2 regions of the Pseudalkalibacillus sp. JSM 102089 genome follow, and region 2 is predicted to be linked to the other one. Evidence: a T-box and tRNA genes for the amino acid it is inferred to sense, from the RefSeq annotation. Region 2 holds a T-box; the other holds one or more tRNA genes.

Region 1 (4,208 bases), on a different contig from region 2:
TCTATGTTGTGATCCTCCCTTAATCTCCAACCAAAAACACCCCGCGCACCTCTCTTACGAGAGCCACTTAGGCGGAGTGTTTTTATCCCAATAAATCTTACCTACTTCATAATGTTCTTCAAAATCATCATTCGCTGCATGGTAATGAAAATTAAACCAATAGCCATCTTGTGGGGGGTGATCTCTTCTCACATGGAAACGCAATAAGTCTTCCCCGCTCTGTTCATTATACACATGAAGAATGCGTTCTCCGTATCCACCAGAAGGGTTGTCCGTCAAACGAAGTGACCTTAACGTATCCTCATCCAGATTTTCCACTGAGGTAGCGATCGCTTCTGTCATTTTAGGTACAATTGCATCTCGATACTCGTTACCGACTCGAGTTGAGATCGTTTCACCGAATTTTGTTAGCCCGAGTTGCTCAGATTGATTGCTTGCATAGCTTACAAAATGCGTCAGTAGTTCAGAAGAAGAAGCGTCCTGAGCTATGATGGGCCAATCATACTGATCAACAACAGGCTCTATCGCCTTATCAGGCTCGTCCCTCGACTCAATAAGAAGATGGTTTTCTTCTTGATAATTCTCTGATGCCTCTGTTTTGTCATCTGCTAGATATCCAGTAGGAATCACAGTTCCAAGCGTAACAACAGCAACAAATGCTACAAATAACTTTCTCATCCAAAGAGGGAATTTCATTATGTGCACCTGACTTTCGAAGATCAATAGTTAGTATTATTCTCGCATGATCTTCTCAAAAAAGCCAGATGTTTAGACGATTTTTCATTAATTTTCATTTGGCTAAGTTAAAGAAGCTTTTCATTTAAAAGTCCCTTTTATAAAAATTGTTGCTTTCGAAACAATTGTTGAATTAAACTCTAAACTTCCTTGATTGAAGCGAAAATTCACCTACTATAGCAACAACGTCTACGAAAAGAGCCTTTAAAAAAGAGCGCTTCATGTAAGCGCCCTATCTATTAACAAGTAAACATATCAATTCTTCTCAGACTTATGCCTGTATATACCCACCTTCTACCGGTCCAGCGAAACCCCGAAACAGAAGTACGCCCTACATATACTGGCCAAAACCAAAATGAATTGCCGCCCCTCATCCAAATATAAGTAAACCGATACATACACCTTCTAATTGATCCTGGATCTACAGCAAATGTTCCAGCTTGTGCTGACTGTGGTCTAGGAGGCGGTGATGCTGGTGGGCTCGATGTTGGAGCTACCGGTTGCTGACGATAGGCATCTGTGTTGTCATAATGATAAGCAATATGCTCATGTTCTTCATAATACATTCGGTCCATCCCCTCTCTTATACAGTCACTGTATGCTGTATTCTGATAAGACGTACCGAATTGAAAACAACAAAAAAAGCACCTCTTTGAGTATGCTTAAGCCAATAAAGTTTATGAAAATTTAGTTGGTGACCCGTACGGGAATCGAACCCGTGATACCGCCGTGAAAGGGCGGTGTCTTAACCGCTTGACCAACGGGCCAACAAAATGGAGCGGGTGATGGGGATCGAACCCACGACATCAGCTTGGAAGGCTGAGGTTTTACCACTAAACTACACCCGCAAAGATGGAGGAGGAAGAGGGATTCGAACCCCCGCGGGCGACTAAGCCCCTGTCGGTTTTCAAGACCGATCCCTTCAGCCAGACTTGGGTATTCCTCCGAAAACATGAATATATATATATGGTGGAGCCTAGCGGGATCGAACCGCTGACCTCCTGCGTGCAAGGCAGGCGCTCTCCCAGCTGAGCTAAGGCCCCAATATGGTGCGCCCGAGAGAAGTCGAATCCCTAACCTTCTGATCCGTAGTCAGACGCTCTATCCAATTGAGCTACGGGCGCATATTCTATGGTGCGGGTGAAGGGACTTGAACCCCCACGTCATAAGACACTAGATCCTAAGTCTAGCGCGTCTGCCAATTCCGCCACACCCGCATGTGTGGTGCCGGCCAGAGGACTTGAACCCCCAACCTACTGATTACAAGTCAGTTGCTCTACCAATTGAGCTAGGCCGGCATAATTTAATGAAACTCATCAAAAATAAATGGTGGAGGATGACGGGCTCGAACCGCCGACCCTCTGCTTGTAAGGCAGATGCTCTCCCAGCTGAGCTAATCCTCCGTTAAACAGCGACTTCATTATTATACAATATCATCTTTTGTCTCGTCAACACTTTTTTTAATGTGTTTTTTCAAGGACAAGACTTATCTTATCACCGACTCGAAAAAAACACAACCCTTTTTCACAAAAAAATAATCCCCATAGTTAAGCACTCCATTTTTCACATAGAAAAAGCAGGGAGCGCTCTCCCCTGCTTATACTGGCGTTTGAATAAGTGGTTTTTTCTTTTTATTTTGGCGGAGTATTGGTCTTTTTTTAGTCACCATTTCAGAATCATATTTTCGGTACTCTTTCATGTCGCTTGATTCCCGCAAAAGCTGATCTTCAACATAGTGACGCTTTCTTTTCAAAAAAACCCCTCCTCATAAGTAATAACTCTCATTACCCTATTTTTCTGTTGTTAAACCCGAATCTTTTTTCACCATCGATCTATTGGCAAAAGTTACAGGTAACACATAATTTATTCACTTGGAGCGCAATTATGCTTCTTCAAGATTAAATTGGTAGTAATTTTCCTGATCTTCTCCTGACCTCTCAACAAAAGTAACTTCTCCATTTTGTGAAACCATAATAACAGTTTGCGCCCTCGTTCCGTAATGATCCGACTTAATAAAAACAGGTGAAAGCATCCTTTCCCATTCGATCGGCACGCCTGTCTGTGGTAATAGATGATCAGGTGCAGGCTCAGCGTGAGAAAGCATTTCAAAAAGACGATTCTGATCGAGGTTCTTTTCTGCACTTAAATAGTATTTCAATTCTTCTTTAAGCTGCTCAACCTTTGGCCAGCTCGTATTCAGTAAGTGATTACTAACAGCGTGAACACCGTTCTCTAGTTTTGAAATTTGATCCTGCCGATTTGAATAATAATAAAGGCTCTTAAAATCTCCTATGATTAAATTAAATCCATTGTACTGATCTTTCTTTTGTCGAACCATTTCTAAGTATGATAATGGGGATTGATGATCACGTAAGTAATCGGCCGTTAGATCACCCCTTGATAGACTTTTAGGCTGCTCATTCGCTTCTCGATAGTTCGTAAGGGCTGCAATTCTTCCGTTTGTTGTAACCCCTAGCCATGTTCCCATAGCCTTTAAATCACGCCCCGCAAGTAGTTCTGGTACATCTCTCCAATAGTTCGCAGGTTTTGTTGGACGCTCGTAGAATTCATCTCGGTTGGCTACGAGTATAAATGGGTATGTAGGATGAACATTTTGAGCTACAGCAATTAAGCACATCTTAACGCGCCTCCTCTCTTGTTTCAATGTAAGAAAAAACGCAGCGTTAGCCGCTGCGTTACGATTGGATCATACGAACTTCTTCTTCACATGCAGAAGAACAATAATGGTTATACTCCTCTTTGCAAGAATCACAGACGATATGAAGCTTGTCACACTGTACATTAGCACAATTGATATAAGTATCTGCTGGATCCTCACAATGGTAGCATTTCCCTACAACTGTATCTTCATCGGTACGGTTTACATTAACAGCAAGACGATCATCAAATACAAAGCACTTGCCATCAAAATATTTCCCCTGTACCTCCGGGTCTTTACCATACGTTACAATTCCTCCATGAAGCTGTGAAACGTCGGAAAAACCTTTTTTCATTAAGTAACCAGAAAATTTCTCACAGCGAATTCCACCTGTACAATAAGTTAATACTTTCTTATCTTTTTGGTCCGAAAGATTTTGTTCAATCCAGTCCGGAAGATCTCGAAAAGCCTTTATATCAGGACGAATTGCATTGCGAAAATGACCAATATCGTACTCATAGTCATTTCGTGCATCGATAACAATTACATCATCATCTTCTAATGCTTCCATAAATTCCTTTGGCTCAAGATAATTCCCGGTTATTTCTTTCGGGTTTACATCTTCCTCAAGCTTTAGTGAAACGATTTCTTCGCGCGGACGTACGTGCATCTTTTTAAAAGCATGACCTTCTGCTTCATCAATTTTGAAAACCATATCACGAAAGCGTTCATCTGCTTTTAGTTCGTCCATGTAGCGCTCAGTATCCTCAACGGTTCCTGAAACCGTGCCATTAATACCCTCTTTGCCTACAAG
Region 2 (4,208 bases):
AGGTAACGACCCACTTCACCAAACTCATAGTTATTAATCAGGCGCGTCACTTGCTCAATCGTATCGTTTAAGCGAGTTAAAATCCATTTATCAGCTGTCGATTTTTCACCTGTTAAATCAAGTTCCTCATACGTCATGCCATCCATATTCATTAAGGCAAAACGAGAAGCGTTCCAAATTTTATTAGCAAAGTTCCACGTAGACTCTACCTTTTCCCAATAGAAACGGAGATCCTGACCTGGTGATGAGCCAGTGGATAGGAAGAAACGAAGGGAATCAGCACCGTACTTCTCAATAACATCCATTGGATCGACACCGTTACCGAGCGATTTACTCATCTTACGTCCTTCAGAATCACGTACAAGTCCATGAATGAGGACGTCGTTAAACGGGCGCTGCTCTGTAAATTCAATACCCTGGAAGATCATACGAGCTACCCAGAAATAAATAATGTCATAACCCGTTACTAGAACGTTTGTTGGGTAGAAACGGTTAAAGTCTTCAGCGTCTTCGTTTGGCCATCCCATTGTAGAAAAAGGCCAAAGCGCTGAACTAAACCACGTATCTAGAACATCAACGTCTTGCTCCCAGTTTTCAATATCGGCTGGCTCTTCAAGTCCAACGTGGATCTCTCCAGTTTCTTTATGATGCCACGCGGGAATGCGATGCCCCCACCAAAGCTGTCTTGAAATACACCAGTCACGAATGTTCTCAATCCAATTTAAATACGTTTTTTCAAATCGCTCAGGTACAAAGTTCACTTTGTCGTCTGACTTCTGAAGAGCAATCGCCTGCTCAGCAAGAGGCCCCATTTTAACAAACCACTGTGTTGAAAGATAAGGTTCGACAACAGCACCGCTTCGCTCAGAATGACCTACGGAATGAACGTGCTCTTCAATGTTGAATAAAATTCCTTTATCCTGTAAATCTTTCACAAGTTTCTTACGGCATTCAAATCGGTCCATGCCCTGGTACTCTCCGGCACTCTCATTCATTGACCCATCTTCATTCATTACGAGAATGCGCTCAAGGTTATGACGGTTACCAATTTCGAAGTCATTCGGATCGTGAGCTGGAGTGATTTTCACAGCACCTGATCCAAATTCCATATCAACGTAATCATCCGCAACAATTTCAATTTCACGCCCTACAAGCGGCAAAATCGCTTTCTTACCAACTAGGTGCTTGTAGCGCTCATCTTTTGGATGAACAGCAATACCTGAGTCACCTAGCATTGTTTCAGGACGAGTTGTTGCAATTTCGATATGTCCTGAGCCATCTGCAAGAGGATAGCGCATATGATAGAAGTGACCAGTTACTTCTTGGTGAATAACTTCAATATCAGAAAGGGCCGTTTTTGTTTGTGGGTCCCAGTTGATAATATATTCACCGCGATAAATTAAGCCCTTCTCATATAGCTTTACAAATACTTCACGTACTGCATCAGAAAGACCGTTATCAAGTGTAAAACGCTCTCTTGAATAATCTAGAGAAAGACCAAGCTTCGCCCACTGGCTACGAATAAAATCCGCATACTCTTCTTTCCATTCCCAAGACTTCTCAAGGAACTTCTCTCGGCCAAGGTCATAGCGCGAGGTACCTTCTTCTCGGAGCTTTCCTTCAACTTTTGCCTGTGTCGCAATCCCAGCATGGTCCATTCCTGGAAGCCAGAGAACATCATATCCCTGCATACGCTTTACACGCGATAGAATATCTTGAAGCGTTGTATCCCAAGCATGCCCGAGGTGTAGTTTACCTGTAACGTTCGGCGGGGGGATTACAATTGTATAAGGTTCTTTTTCTTTATCACCTGTTGCCTCAAAAAATTTGCCATCTACCCAATACGGGTACCATTTCTGCTCTGTTGCCTTTGGATCGTACTTCGTCGGCATCGTTAGCTCTTTATTCGCCATTGTCACTCTTCCTTTCCATTCAATAAGTCTCAGGACATTTCTGCGGCTTTCCTTGTTCTCTTTCCACGAAGGTGTAAGCTTTTTAAACAACAAAAAAACTTCCTCCATCCTTAGGAAAAGGACGAAAGAAGTATTTTCGCGGTACCACCTTTATTTACAGCTAAATAAACGTTAGCTGTACGCTTCATTCGAATAACGGGATTACCGGATTCTCCTACTACTCGTTCAGAGAAACAGCTCAAGGGCGACTTCGAATGCTACGATCCTGAGAAATCTTTCAGCAAATGACTTCTCTCTCTGAAGGGTTCACATTCTACTACTCCCTATCTTTGCCTGTCGACTATTTGTATCATTAAGTTTACCTTTTTGATTCGAGATCGTCAAGATCATAAGAGCCCTTTTTCTTAGCTTAGCCAGTTCTCTCCCGCCTTAATCACCCAATTTCAACTTCACACATAGTCTATTTGTAACAATAACTGAAAACAAAGGAGAATACCTGATATGAAAAAACGGTTTGGTGGAATGAATCGCTTTCAGATCCCACCCTCGTTATATAAGTTCAGAGATATTTGCGCTCAGTTCGTACCTCCGTTTATTGTGTTTCAAACGATCCGAACAATCCTTTTTCCAACATCTATAGATGTACTTATATTAATAATCCTTGTTGCATTAGAAGTGTGCTTTTACTTTGAATGGATCTAGAAGTTTTCTAGAACTTTATTTATCCCATTCATCACTTCTATTTTTTTCGTGAATAGGCGGACATGCTTAATATGTGGCCATTGTTGTCGGTTTTCATTAAATAATAACACGCTATTAAAAACCGACTCTGGAAAATATAAATAGCTTGCAAGTAGCTCCTTTTCCTCATCATTAAGAGAGAATTGGGCTTCATATCTGGCAAGATGAGCAGTTGTGGCAGCAGGATTGAATTGAAAAGGTTGAATAGATGAGCGAATAAAATAAGCAAGATCCCTGATAGGAGTATCGCTAACTGACTTCTCGAAATTAATAAAATACCCTCTCCCCGCGCTTGATACATAATGAGAAGGAGAGCATTTTCCGTGACAGAGAACACTTCGATACCGTTTTGCATCCAGAATTTGCTCATACCAGTCATCTAATCTTCTTTTCGCGAGCTCACAATACCTCATCAGTTGATGAAAATGTGATACAAAGGTAAGCTCAAATGGCGAAAGATAAATGCGTTTTTCAATATGGCTTACGTATTTCTCCATTTCAAATTGTCTACTTTCTCTTAATAAAACCATTTTCTGATACGACTGTTTGATCACTTCTTCAGAAAAAGCTTGCTCTTTAGCAGTATAGCCATGTAATTCAGCAAGGTGATGAACGAGAAGCTCATCTTTTTGAGCAGGACTTGTTTCCCTTTCATCTACCCAAGGCGTTAAATAAACGATGTGATCCCCTTGATAAACGAAGGAATCCCCATACTTTGTTCGAACAAGTGGTACATATCCTTCGAATTTTAGCTGTTTAAACCGCTCCTCTAGATAAAGCATACGATCCATCTGTTCTTTACTAAGCTGCGCTTTTTTTAAAGCAAACGCGCCTCTCTCTGTTTCGATCTTTGTGATTTTCCCCATTTGTACAACCCGTTCAGGATATAAATCATATTGAAATAAGAGTGCTGGATCGCTCATTAGAAGGAAATCCTCCTATCTGAAAGGGAGAGCTCAAGCAGCCTTAACATATCTCTATTCGCTTCCCACTTATCAATAAACTCTTTCATGACCTGATCAGGGTCATTCATATTCGATTGCAATGCCTGAATACATTCCTGCCACTCCCATGGAGCAAAAATAACCTGAATAAGTCTGGGTTTCATATCGTCCTCCACGCCATTCACTAACGCTTCAAAGCATTTTATAAAGTGAGGGGAGTTCTTAAGAGCATACCAGGAATGAACTTCTTTCAGGATAACTTTGGAAGCAGAAACAGGTGGTTCGTCGCTACATTCAAAGTAGATTTGGCCTAAAACCTCTTTTAAAACATGGTGAGTAAATGGAATGAATGGAAGCGAATAACATATCTCAAAATCCAGGCGCTTTTTCACTTCTGGAATAAGGTTAACAAGTAACAAGTATTGTTCTTTATGAGTTAATCTTAGAGACGATAAATCCTCTAACGTCTTACGATAAGGAAAATGTGATGTAAGAGTAGCCTTCTGATCTCCGGTACTTAGTAGTGTCGCAAGTAAATATCCTTTCATTTCAGGAACGTTCTCCAATGGATAAGCTTCTTCTACATGATCATGTACAGTCATATAATCGT

What was found. A T-box is a leader RNA that pairs with one kind of tRNA and senses whether it is charged. The one in region 2 lies ahead of ABVF21_RS10975 (valine--tRNA ligase), so its partner is inferred to be a tRNA-Val.
Region 1: it has a tRNA-Val gene. The T-box ahead of ABVF21_RS10975 (valine--tRNA ligase) is inferred to sense a tRNA for this amino acid. The anticodon was not compared.

Annotation. Positions count from the first base shown of each region.
Region 1 covers NZ_JBEWYW010000001.1:333,540-337,747, forward strand. The annotation lists gene ABVF21_RS01520 (hypothetical protein) at 1-1, opposite strand, end outside; gene ABVF21_RS01525 (YpjP family protein) at 55-696, opposite strand; gene ABVF21_RS01530 (transporter) at 975-1,301, opposite strand; tRNA gene ABVF21_RS01535 (tRNA-Glu) at 1,428-1,502, opposite strand; tRNA gene ABVF21_RS01540 (tRNA-Gly) at 1,510-1,583, opposite strand; tRNA gene ABVF21_RS01545 (tRNA-Ser) at 1,589-1,681, opposite strand; tRNA gene ABVF21_RS01550 (tRNA-Ala) at 1,703-1,778, opposite strand; tRNA gene ABVF21_RS01555 (tRNA-Arg) at 1,783-1,859, opposite strand; tRNA gene ABVF21_RS01560 (tRNA-Leu) at 1,868-1,952, opposite strand; tRNA gene ABVF21_RS01565 (tRNA-Thr) at 1,958-2,033, opposite strand; tRNA gene ABVF21_RS01570 (tRNA-Val) at 2,063-2,138, opposite strand; gene ABVF21_RS01575 (hypothetical protein) at 2,333-2,488, opposite strand; gene ABVF21_RS01580 (NRDE family protein) at 2,618-3,373, opposite strand; gene ABVF21_RS01585 (rhodanese-related sulfurtransferase) at 3,432-4,208, opposite strand, start outside.
Region 2 covers NZ_JBEWYW010000004.1:71,178-75,385, reverse strand. The annotation lists gene ABVF21_RS10975 (valine--tRNA ligase) at 1-1,913, opposite strand, end outside; T-box leader at 2,028-2,252, opposite strand; gene ABVF21_RS10970 (phosphotransferase) at 2,612-3,577, opposite strand; gene ABVF21_RS10965 (hypothetical protein) at 3,577-4,208, opposite strand, start outside.